Regions from separate parts of the Arthrobacter sp. D2-10 genome, predicted to be linked through region 2. Evidence: riboswitches for the same ligand, from Rfam matches in the RefSeq annotation. Region 2 holds a riboswitch; the other holds the start of a gene.
What was found. Region 2 has a riboswitch for cyclic di-AMP ahead of M1D74_RS02610 (hypothetical protein). Riboswitches for the same ligand answer to the same signal wherever they lie in the genome.

Region 1 (5,920 bases), 1.5 Mb from region 2:
CGTACTGATGCTGTGGGGGCCGCGTGACCCGATTTTCTCCGACACCTATCTTGATGACCTCATCCGCCGGCTCCCCCACGCTGACGTGCACCGCTTCGAAGGCGCGAGCCATCTGGTCGCCGAAGACCGGGACATCGCCGCGCCGATCTTCGATTGGTTAAATGTGCGTGCCTCCTCGGACGACGACGAGAGCGAGGCTCCCGGGGCAACCACACCGCTCTGGCATCAGATCCGCGAGAGGAGCCGCGGTCCCGCAGCGCAGACGCTCGCCATAGCTGACATGGGACAGGACGGTTCCGTGGCCGCCTCACTCTCCTGGCAGGAACTGGATTCCCGGGTCAGCCGCCTCGCTGCGGCTCTGAACCGGATAGGGGTGACGGCAGGCAGCAGAGTGAGCCTGATGGTCCCACCGGGCATTGACCTGACCGTCCTGATCTACGCCTGTCTCAAACTCGGCGCCGTCATCGTGGTTGCCGACGCTGGGCTGGGACCGAAGGGGCTGAGCCGGGCTGTACGCGGCACAGTCCCGAACTTCCTGATCGGTATCGAACGTGCGCTGGCGGCAGCGCGCCTTTTCGGGTGGCCGGGTGTCCGCATCAGCGCCGGCGCAGTCTCCCCCCTGCGGGGGCGACTGCTGGAGGTGAGGTACCGCCTGGAGGATCTCCTGTCGGAGGGGAATGCCTACGACGGCGCCGATCCCGACGCTGACTCCGACGCCGCGATTCTCTTTACGTCCGGTTCAACAGGGCCGGCGAAAGGCGTTGTGTACACGCATCGCCAGTTGTCGGCCATGCGGGACACGCTTGCCGCCACCCTGCAGTTGGCACCGGGCAGTGCACTGGTCGCCGGCTTCGCTCCCTTCGCGCTCCTCGGTCCGGCCCTTGGTGCGGCGTCGGTAACTCCTGATATGGACGTCACCGCGCCACGGACACTGACAGCGCGGGCACTTTCCGATGCTGCAGCCGCCATCGACGCCACCACGGTCTTTGCCTCCCCGGCTGCACTTCGCAACGTTCTGGCTACAGCCGCCGACGTCTCGGACCGCGGGAAGGCGGCGCTCGAGCGGATAGAGGTGCTTCTCTCTGCCGGGGCCCCCGTTCCCGTCACTCTTCTGGAGCATCTACAGCCCCTTGTTCCCAACGCTGTCCTGCACACGCCATACGGCATGACCGAAGCACTGCCGGTGACTGACATCGATTTGGGCCAGATCCGGGAGTCAGCAGCCTCGAGGTGTTCGGGTGCCCGCAACGGAGTATGCGTCGGGGCGCCCGTTCCGGGAGCGGAGATCCGCATCAGTGCGCTTGACCGCGACGGCGTTGCGTCGGGTGAACCCACAGCTGAGCCGGGCGTGACGGGAGAAATCCTCGTCCGCGCTCCCCACGTCAAGGACCGCTATTTCCGGTTATGGTTGACTGAACGTGAATCCTCCCGGACTGCCGGCTGGCACCGCACCGGCGACGTCGGACACCTCGACGCTCAGGAGCGGCTGTGGGTAGAAGGACGGCTCACACACCTGATCACATCCGCCGATGGCATCCTGACGCCCGTAGGGCCGGAGCAGGCAATCGAGCGACTCGACGACGTTCGTCAGGCGGCCGTGGTTGGAATAGGTCCGGCCGGCACACAGGCTGTGGTTGCCGTTGTGGAGCCCGCCCACGGTGCAGGAGCAATCAGCCTCGCACCGACAACCATGGCCAGCGCCGTCAGGCAAGCGGTCGGCAGTGAGCAACTGGCTGCCGTACTGACGGTGTCCGCACTGCCCACTGATATCCGGCACAACGCGAAGATCGACCGTTCTGCGGTGGCCGAATGGGCTGCCGCGGCGCTCGAGGGACGCGGAAGGAAAAGACCGTGAAGGTCCTGGTGACCGGTGCAAGCGGAATGCTGGGTGGAGCGGTCGCCTCCCTACTGGTGCAGAACGGACATACCGTCCGGACCCTGCAGCGCCGATCTTCGGGCGTACTGGGCGCGGAGGATGTGACCGGTCAGCTAACCGACCGAAGGACGCTTGAGACCGCTGTGGCGGACATGGACGCGGTCGTTCACCTCGCGGCTAAGGTTTCATTCACCGGCGATCCGGCGGAGTTCCACCGCGTCAATGTCACCGGCACAGCTGATCTTCTCAGGGCTGCCCGGACAGCAGGGATCGGTCGGTTCGTGCACGTATCCTCGCCCTCGGTTGCGCACATCGGAAAGCCACTGGTCGGTGCTGCGGCCGGACCGGCAGATCCCCGGCAAGCAAGGGGATCCTATGCCCGGACCAAGGCTGAGTCGGAGATCCTTGCCCTTGGCGCGAATGACGATCGCATGTCGGTCACTGCCATCCGCCCTCACATCGTGTGGGGACCGGGAGATACTCAATTGGTGGAGCGCGTCCTGAGCCGCGCCCGTGCCGGCAGGCTTCCGCTCCTCGCCGGCGGAACAGCACTCGTCGACACAACCTATGTGGACAATGCGGCGTCCGCCATTGCGGCCGCTCTGCACCGGATCGATCATGTGCGGGGCCTGGCTTTGGTGGTCACGAACGGTGAACCACGCCCCATCGGCGAACTCCTTGCCCGCATGTGCGCGGCAGGCGGAGTTCCTGGACCGAGGATGTCTGTCCCGAGTTGGGTTGGCCGACTTGCCGGAAGCGCCGTCGAGACGTTCTGGCGCGGATCCAACGCCGACGGTGAACCGCCGATGACCCGTTTCCTGGCCGAGCAACTGTCGACGGCGCACTGGTTTGACCAGCGCCAGACCCGGAAGCTTCTGGACTGGACCCCTGAGGTAAGCCTCGACGAGGGCTTTGCACGGCTGGCTGACCACTACGGTGTTGCCATCTGATCCTCGTCCCACCGTGAGGATCCCGCCTCGCTCAACGGCACAGGCGAGCCGAACGGCAATGCTGGCAGATGGCAGAACGGCGGAAATACACGTGGGAAACAAAAGGGAGAACCGGATTCCCGGTTCTCCCTTTTATGTTGAACAGCTATGCGGTGCGAGCCACAGTGGCCGCAGGTGCCTGCTACGCGCGGTAGAAGGACACTGCGCCCAGATCGCTCAGCGGGTGCTGCATGGTGAGGTTTGCACCGTTCATGCCGCTGCTGATGACCTGGCCGTTGCCGGCGTAGACGGCCACGTGTCCGGCGCTGATGACAATGTCACCTGGTGCCGGGGTGCTGACAGGGGTGCCGTAGGCGGCGAACTGTGCCGGGCCGAGGTCGCCGGTTCCCAGTGCGCGCTCCAGCAGGACGGTGCAGTCCTGGATCAGACCGGCCGCGAGCTGGGCCCGAGCCGAAGCGAGGATGCTTGCGCCGGTGGCGCTGCCCGAGCCTTCTGCAACCTGAATTTTGGTCGAGGATGCGGTGGTGATGTTCATCGTGCTGCTCTCAGCAGGAGCCGGAGCAGGAGCCGGGGCGGGAGCCGGAGCAGCCTGAACCTGCGGTGCAGGAGCAGCAGCAGGAGCCGGAGCCGCAGCAGGGGCCGGAGCCGCAGCAGCACTACCGGACAGGCTGATGACCTGGCCCGGGTAGATGATCGAATCCCAGCCGAGGCCGTTCGCAGCGAACACGGCGTCCAGGCTGACACCATAGCTGGCAGCGATCGAGCCGAGGGTGTCGCCGGACTTGACCGTGTGGGTCGGAGCCGCAGCGGCGGGGGCCGGTGCAGCAGGAGCCGGCGCTACGGGGGCGGACGCCGCCTGAACGCTGACCTCAGGCGCCTGGACTGCAGCCGAAGTAGTAGTGGTGGTGGTTCCCGCGCTTGCCGGGAGTGCAGCTCCGAAGAGAATTCCGGAAGCTGCTACAACAACGGCCGCAGGCCGGCCAACGGTGCCAGCGTGAGCGCTGACGGCCTTGGACACAAGCTGCATGGTGCTGGGCGAAGTTGCACGGTGGCGCGCGATATGACGGTTTTTGGACACGGAAATTGCCTCTCCCAATGCCTGCGGAGTTAGCTGTCGGATTCGGATGGGAGCCACCCGGACAATCAGCCTTAGGCCGATTCGTCTTCACCCCTAGGACTTCTGAAGAAGCCCACTATCTGGTTCCCCCGCTCCTGCCGCGATGTGTAGCGAACGGACCTTCCAGCGGCGGCAGGATTAGGCAAATCCACCAGAAGGAAGCCGGGCTTTTGAACCCGGCGTATCCATAACGTTACATTCCTTTGGTTGAATTGTCACGTTTCGATCACAGAGAGGCCATTCCCGCGTGCCCTACAGGGCCCTAGCGTCAGATCTTGTATTCGTCGGTGGGGCTCTTGGGAGCGTCCTGATCGTTGCCGCGATGCATTGCGGACTGCGCCTTCTTCAACACCTGCTCAGCCTGCGCCTGCACCTCCGGAGCCTTCGCCTTTACCGTCTCGGATGCCTGAGAGACCTTGTCCTGGACCTTCGGGCTCTTCCAAAGCTCATTCGCTTTGACCTTGATCTGCTCGTAGCTCGCGCGACCGGCCCGCGCACCCATGACGTAGCCTGCCGCCATGCCTGCCGCAAATACCAACTTGTTCTTCATTGCGATTCTCCTGACGTGTCGGATACCCAGGTTTCGAATCTAGTCAGCTTACTTACTTTTGTCACGTCCTGTGACGCTCACCAGCGCCCGTTGCGCGGCCTGGGCTGACACCGGGGGCACGTGTAGGAGGAGCGATTCATGAACGTTTCCCGCCGTATTCGCGACTCCAGGCCGCTCGCAGAACACCTTCGGCAGGGCTCACCCTCCCGGCCATACGCGTTGAGCGAGCGCGCGAAGTAACCGGATGCTCCATTCACGTTGACGTACAGGGAATCAAAGCTGGTTCCCCCCGCATCCAATGCCCGACTCATGACGCTCCGGCACGCCTCAAGCAACCGTGACGCCTCCGCCCGGCGAAGGGTATCCGTAGCTCGCGCATAATGAAGCTTTGCGGCCCAGAGCGATTCGTCGGCATAGATGTTGCCCACACCGGAGATAAGTGTCTGGTCAAGGAGCGCGCGTTTCAGCCCGGTACGCCTGGCGCGCAGTTTGCCGAAGAAGGAATCGAAGGAAAAAGCCGGGTCCAGCGGGTCCCTGGCGATATGTGCTGCCTCAACAGGCACCAACGGCGCCGGGTCCTCCCCCAGTCCGCCGGGAAAACCATCCGGCGTCGTCACCATGCTGGTGACAAAGAGAACCCCGAAGATTCGCTGGTCGACAAAGCGGAGTTCTTCCGGCAGCGGATCGGCTCCGCCAGTGGACGAAAGCGTGAGGCGTACTTTCAGGTGTTTCTCGTCGGGCTGGTGGGAATCCTCGACCAGCAGCTGGCCGCTCATACCCAGGTGAGCCATCAACGCAACGGCGGATCCGCCGTGCCGTTGCCCGCTGGCAAGCAAGCCACTCGACAATGCTGCGTCCGATTCGGCGTCGTCGGCGATGTCAGGGAGGGCTGCGCCATCATCCGGGCCGGTGAGCGGCAGCCAGAGAAATTTTCCGCGGCGGACGGCATCCGAGATTGAGGCACCCACGAGGTTGCCGATGAAGTCTTCGGTTCCCATTGCGTGGCGGCGGATAGAACGTGGATCCAGAACGTCGACCGCTTCGATACGGCGTCCGCGCACCCACCGCGCGAGCCCACGGCGGACTACCTCCACCTCAGGAAGTTCAGGCATGGCGCAGGCCTGGGGTCACGTGGACTGGCGTTGATCCACGCCCGCCTGAGCGTCGGCGCCCGCCGCCTGCAGCAGCTTCCAGGAGGCTGCTGCAGCCTCCTGCTCGGCTTCCTTCTTGGACCTTCCGGATCCTGAACCGTAGGCGGATCCTCCAATGATCAGGATCGCCTCAAAACGGCGGTCGTGGTCAGGACCGAAGCCGGTGACCTGGTAATCGATCACTCCCATGCGCTGCGCGGCTGCGATCTCCTGAATGCTGGTCTTCCAGTCCGTCCCGGCTCCGAGGGCAGCAGCATCCTGCAGCACGGGGCCGAT
Region 2 (5,920 bases):
CAACCGCCGTATCCGTGAGAAGGACGGCTTCCTGCTGGCGAACGGTCCGCGCGATGCCCGGAAGTTCAGCACCGCCAGCGGCAAGGCGTTGCTCACAGTCAATGAGCTGGACCCCATGCAATGCCCGCCCGGCCGGCTCATTCTGCAGACCATGCGTTCGCACGACCAGTTCAACACCACGATCTACGGTTACAACGACCGGTACCGCGGCATCAAAAAGGGCCGGCACGTGGTCTTCGTCAACCCGGAGGACCTTGCTGACCTGGGCTTCAAGGACGGTGACCTGGTCGACGTTCATGGCGAGTATGCGGATGGCAAGGATCGCGTCCTGCGGAAGTTCCGCGCCGTGTCCTACCCCACCGCCCGCGGGTGCGCTGCCGCGTACTACCCGGAGGGGAACGTCCTGGTGCCGCTCGACGACACGGTCAAGGGCAGCAACACCCCTGTCTCCAAAGGCGTCATCGTCCGGTTGGAACCGGCAGCAGACGGCCCTGCGGGAGGTGCGGGCGAGGAGAACAAGCAGCAGGACATGCCGGCAACCGTCTGAACGGGAGAAGACGCTCCGAAACGGGCGAACAGGCGTGGGACCGGGTGAGCGGTATCAGCTGAACCAGGGCAGCTGCAGCGCCACGACCTTCTCGTCCGGCTCGCACCCCTGCTCAGGCACCACCAGGACGCCGTCGGCGTCGGCGAGTCCGCGCAGCATGCCCGATCGGTGATGAACGGTGGGCATGGCCCGTCCAGTCTGATAGCGATAGGGCACCAGGCGCGTCCGTCCGGGCAGCGCGTCGAACGACTCTCCGACCAGAACCGACCGCGATTCCGGAAAGTCTGCTCCACGCAGGCCTGCCAGCAACGGCGCCCCTACCGTGAACAGCGCCATCATTGCAGCCAACGGATTACCGGGCAGGCCGACGAAGAACCGCCCGTCAGGCAGGCGCGCCAAAAGAGTAGGGTGCCCCGGCCGCATAGCGATGCCATCGATGATGAGTTCCGCTTCAAGCACGGTCAGCGCTCGGCGGATGTGGTCGGCGTCGGATGCGCCGGTGCCGCCGGTGCTGATCAATACGTCCCCGGACGATCGCGCCAGCGACACCTCGTCCATGGCTTCGGCGCTGATGGCCGCCACGACGTCGTCGAGATCATCCCGTGCCCGGCCCACGGTGTCCACGTGGCCGCCCAGCATAGTGATAAGACCGGGTAGCTGGGGGCCGAAGGTGTCCCGCACCTGTCCGGGTTCCGGCAGGCCTGCTTCGATAACCTCGTCGCCGGTCAGCAGCAATGAGACGCGCGGTGCGCGCAGAACGGGCAGGGTGTCATAACCGCATACCGCGGCGAGCGCGATCTGCGCCGGATTCAGGACCGATCCCGCGGCGATAGTCTCTGTTCCTTGCGCCGCTTCCTCGCCGGCGGGTCGGATGTGTTCGTTCTCGCGTGGCTCGTCCGGGCGTGCCCGCTCGTTGCGGTTCAACACGCCGTCGCGGATGGCCCCGTGCTCGGTGCGGAGGATACCCGTAGCCCCGGGCGGGACAACACCGCCGGTGAGGATGAAGGTTGCCTGACCCGGCTCCAGGGTGGCGTATCCCGATTTCTTGTGTTCGTGCGCCCGGTGCCACGGGCTCTCATCCACCGGGACGGGCGTCACGAGCGTCCAGGGCGGCTCCCCTGAGAGCGCCCAACCGTCCATGGCGGACGACGCATAGTGCGGTATGGGCTGCAGTGCCACGGCGGGCTCAGCCAGCGTCTGGCCTAGCGCATCCGCCAGTTTGACGGTCTGCACGGGTTTGGGTGTAGCTGACTCATATGCCAGCCTTCGGGCGTCCTCCCACGTGACCTCGTGTCCCGAACCGCTCATCGGCGGTCCTCCGCCGCAGTTACCGGCGGGCAGGCAGATGCGGCTGCCTGCAGAGCGGACCGCATGGCCGTTACGCTGTCCGCCTGGCCGATCCCAACTGCCATCCCTGCGGCATATCCGGCGATGAACGTGGTCAGCGGTGCAGCGGGGCGAACCACGGAGTGCGCCGCCTTCCCCGCCAGGGCGAGGACTGCGTCGACATCTACCTCAATGTCCTCAAGTTCGAACATCTCCAGCAACGTCTCGCTCCACTGCCTGAGCAGGCGATCCCGATCCTCCATGGTGAACCCTCTCGCTATTTACCCGCATCCGGCGCCTCCGCCCTGAAGTTTCGGGCATCGGACCACGTATCGATATCAATGGTTGAGCCCGCGGGAACGTCAACTGGACTCCATGTCACCCTAGCAAGGAGGGCACGCATGGACAGGTTTCTTACTTCCTCCTGATCAACCGCCGTCGCAAGGTCCGCCCACCGATACAATGCGGCAAGCGGTTGGTCCCTCCCGCCGTCGTGCGCCAGTACGGACGCATTTGTAGCGAGCGCGCCCGCGATGAGCGCTGGCAGCGCCTCGTTGATCCGGGGCATGTCGCAGGCGAGCACAAGCACCCAGGGCGCCGGATCGGGGCTCAAATGTACGACGGCGGCGCTCACGGCCGCGGCCGGCCCGCCAAACGGCGGTTCCTCACGGATCAGCTCTACCCGCGCCGGCATCTCGGGTGCCCGATCACCGACGACGACAAGCCGCCTCGCCGCACGGGCTGCTTCGCAGGTGTGGGCAAGCAGCGTCGAGCCGCTGATTCTCAAGGACGCCTTCGGTACCCCGCCTAGACGGGAAGACCTGCCCCCGGCCAGCACCACGGCGTCGAACGACAGCTCTTCGGTAGCCGGACCCTCGGTAGCGGGCCCGTTCACGCGGCGTTGTCTGCCGGCAGGAATTCGCTCCACTGCGGCGAGGGCTTCTCCAGCTCCCGGATCTGCCACGACGTGCCGCGGGGCGGCCTGGGAACTATGCGAAGGGACCAGCCGAGCGTGGAAAGCGTCTTGTCGCCCTTTGCGTTGTTACAGCGAAGGCAGCAGGCCACAAGATTCTCCCAACTGTCCTCTCCACCGCGGGAACGCGGCACCACGTGATCTATGGTTGAGGCGGCCTTGCCACAGTATGCGCACAGGTGATTGTCACGGCGCAGCACTCCGCGACGCGTCGCGACGGAACTGCTGCGGTATGGGATTTTCACGTACCGGTTGAGCAGAATGACTGACGGTCGCGACAAGACTTCGTTGGGGCCGACAACCGGGTCTTCACCTTCTGCCACGACGCTCGCTTTACCGGTGAGGACAAGGACGAGTGCCCGGCGGAAGGTCACCACCGCCAGTGGTTCGTATCCAGCATTCAGAACGAGAGTGCGCATGCACATTCCTCTTTGCCGTCCATAGCTGCAGGATCAGAGGAACTCCTGGCGCCCTGCGAAGCTACAGCGAAGGTACTTCGGATTAACAGTGCAAGGGTAAGCCGTTGCTACAAGGATTCGTCAATCGCCACTCTGTGCCGGCGGAGGAAAACGATAGGGCCCCCTGCCGTGCGGCAAGAGACCCTATAAACGTTTGCTGACCAGCAATCAGCCGCCGACGCGGATGTAAACTCCACCCGATCCGAGCTCGGCCGGGGCGATGACCGTCTGGTTTCCGTTGAAGCCACCGTGAACTGCCTGGCCTCCACCGATGTAAACGGCAATGTGAGCTGCGCCCATGCCGCCGTCTGCGTAGTAGATCAGATCGCCGGGGATCGCTTCAGCGGCGCTGACCGTGCGGCCAAGGGAGAGGTAGCCGGCCGGCCAGCCGTGGAAGTTGATCCCAGCGGCAGCGAGAGCGTTGCTGGCAAGGCGTGTGCAGTCCTGGGTTACACCGAGCTGAGCCTTGGCGGCAGCAGCGATGGTGGCGGCCACGCCGGACGATACCTCGGGTGCTGCGGGGGCGGGCTTCTCGGCGACAGCTGGCTGCGCAGCAACAGTGGCCGTTGCTTCCACTGCGACTGCAGGCGCGGCTTGAACTGCGGCCTCAACAACCGGAACCTCAACCGGAGCGGCTTCAACGGTCTCCGCCTGCGGCTCTATAACAGCAGGCGCTGCCACTGTAGGAGCTGCCACAGCCTTCACGGCGGTCTTGTTGAACGAGATCTCAGCGTCAGCCGGCGCCTGGACCGGAGCCTTGACGGCCTGGACCTCAAGCGCGGTGGTGACGGTGTTGCGTTCCGACGGAAGTTCGACCGCGTTTGCGGCGACACCGCTGGTCAGAACGAGACCGGAAGCTGCCGCAATGACGGCTGCCTGGCGTCCCACTCCCCCAGCGTTGTCGCTGACGGCGCGTGCGATGGATGAGAGGTGGGCGGAACGCTGCACTTCGGCGCGGTGGCGCGCGATGGCACGGGTATTCGAGGTCATGTGTGTGTGCTCCAGGTAACTGGTTCTAGCTAACGCGGACGAAGCTGTAGCCGGAGAGGTCGGAAAGGCTGTGAAGGCCGGTGTTCATACCGTTCAGGCCACCGCTGATGACCTGGCCGTTGCCGACGTAGATGGCAACGTGACCGCCCGAGACCACGAGGTCACCGGGTGCGGGAGTGGATACTACGGAGCCGAATGCGAAGAAGTCGCTCGGTGCGATATCCCCGACGGACTTGCCGATGGAGCGAAGAGCCTTTTCAACCATGGCGGTGCAATCCTGCGCAACGCCGATCTGGGAGTAAGCGGATCCGACGAGTGCTGCACCGACCCCGCTGGATGTAGGCGCTTCGACAGGGGCTGGAGCCTTCACTGCGGCGGCCTCGACCTTGACCTCGGGCTGGGCGACGGCTGCAACCTCTACGGCCTCAACCTCCACTGCGGCCGGAGCGGGTGCTGCTTCGACGACCTCTGCCTGCGCAGCTTCGACCGGAGCAGCCTCAACGGGAGCAACTTCGATCTCGGGAGCAGCGACGGCTTCGACGGCTGCGCGCTCGAATGAAACTGCTGCATCCGCGGATGCGCTGACGGCGGTTGGCTGAGCGACTGCGCTGAGGGTTCCGACGGCCTGGGCTGAACGCTGGGCGTCAGATGCGCCGTGAGCGGGAAGACCGGCGGTGAGTACGAGGCCGGAAGCGGCGACGATGACTGCTGCCTGGCGTCCTACGGAACCTGCGTTAGAAGAAACAGCCTTCGAAATGGCTGCGAGCGAGTTTGTATGAGCCGGCACCGCACGGTGGCGGCCCAGCGCAGAGCTGTTTGACACGTTAAATTGCCTCTCCCTACGCCTGCGAGGTGAGCTGTCGGATTCGGATGGGAGTCACCCGGCCGCGGATCGTCTCAGATCCAGCGACTTAACCCCAAGGACTTCTGAAGAAGAAGCCCGCAATTGGTTCCCCCGCCCCTGCCATGCGATTGTTGCGAACGGATCTCGTGCAGTGGCAGAGCTAGGCGATCTGCGCGAGAGTGCCAAACCCCCTGCGATTTGGCACGAGTGAAACGGTACATCAGAAAATCAGGTATGTCACATTCAGGTCACGGAACGGTGTGTTCATGGTTACGACGACCTGAGCAACGGCTCAGAGCCAGCCCATTGGGTCGACGTTCTTGCCGTCGACAAGCACCTCAAAGTGCAGGTGGCAGCCCGTTGAGGCACCCGTCGAACCCACCCGGGCGATGGCTTCCCCGCGGTCCACAACCTGGCCCACAGTGACATCCATCGCCGACAGATGGTTGTAGGTGGTCTCCAACCCGTTGGCGTGCTTGACCACCACACGGTTGCCGCCGCCGTAGGCATGCCAGCCCGCGAACGTCACGGTGCCGGCCGCTGCTGCTCTGACAGCAGTGCCGCAGGCCTCGCTCATGTCCTGCCCGGTGTGGAGCTCCCCGGCACCGGTGATCGGGCTCACCCGGGTCCCGAAGGGCGAACTCATCACCACGTGGTCCAGCGGCGCGGAGAGCGATCCCTTCGACTCATCCGCCACGATGTCTCCACCTGATGCAGAAACAATCTCCACGAGCTTGGCGTCCGGATCGAACTTGCCGTGAAGGGCAGCGCGGTCAAACGAA

Region 1: another riboswitch for cyclic di-AMP. It lies ahead of M1D74_RS09575 (LysM peptidoglycan-binding domain-containing protein); the one in region 2 lies ahead of M1D74_RS02610 (hypothetical protein).

What each region holds. Positions count from the first base shown of each region.
Region 1 is NZ_CP096431.1:2,053,886-2,059,805, forward strand. Features, by position in the region: gene M1D74_RS09565 (alpha/beta fold hydrolase) at 1-1,855, shown strand, start outside; gene M1D74_RS09570 (NAD-dependent epimerase/dehydratase family protein) at 1,852-2,826, shown strand; gene M1D74_RS09575 (LysM peptidoglycan-binding domain-containing protein) at 3,008-3,904, opposite strand; cyclic di-AMP (ydaO/yuaA leader) riboswitch at 3,909-4,066, opposite strand; gene M1D74_RS09580 (YtxH domain-containing protein) at 4,212-4,493, opposite strand; gene mutM (bifunctional DNA-formamidopyrimidine glycosylase/DNA-(apurinic or apyrimidinic site) lyase) at 4,571-5,605, opposite strand; gene rnc (ribonuclease III) at 5,621-5,920, opposite strand, start outside.
Region 2 is NZ_CP096431.1:534,072-539,991, reverse strand. Features, by position in the region: gene M1D74_RS02640 (FdhF/YdeP family oxidoreductase) at 1-547, shown strand, start outside; gene M1D74_RS02635 (molybdopterin molybdotransferase MoeA) at 602-1,855, opposite strand; gene M1D74_RS02630 (DUF6457 domain-containing protein) at 1,852-2,136, opposite strand; gene mobA (molybdenum cofactor guanylyltransferase) at 2,151-2,768, opposite strand; gene M1D74_RS02620 (HNH endonuclease) at 2,765-3,265, opposite strand; gene M1D74_RS02615 (NlpC/P60 family protein) at 3,473-4,294, opposite strand; gene M1D74_RS02610 (hypothetical protein) at 4,320-5,117, opposite strand; cyclic di-AMP (ydaO/yuaA leader) riboswitch at 5,123-5,284, opposite strand; gene M1D74_RS02605 (M23 family metallopeptidase) at 5,431-5,920, opposite strand, start outside.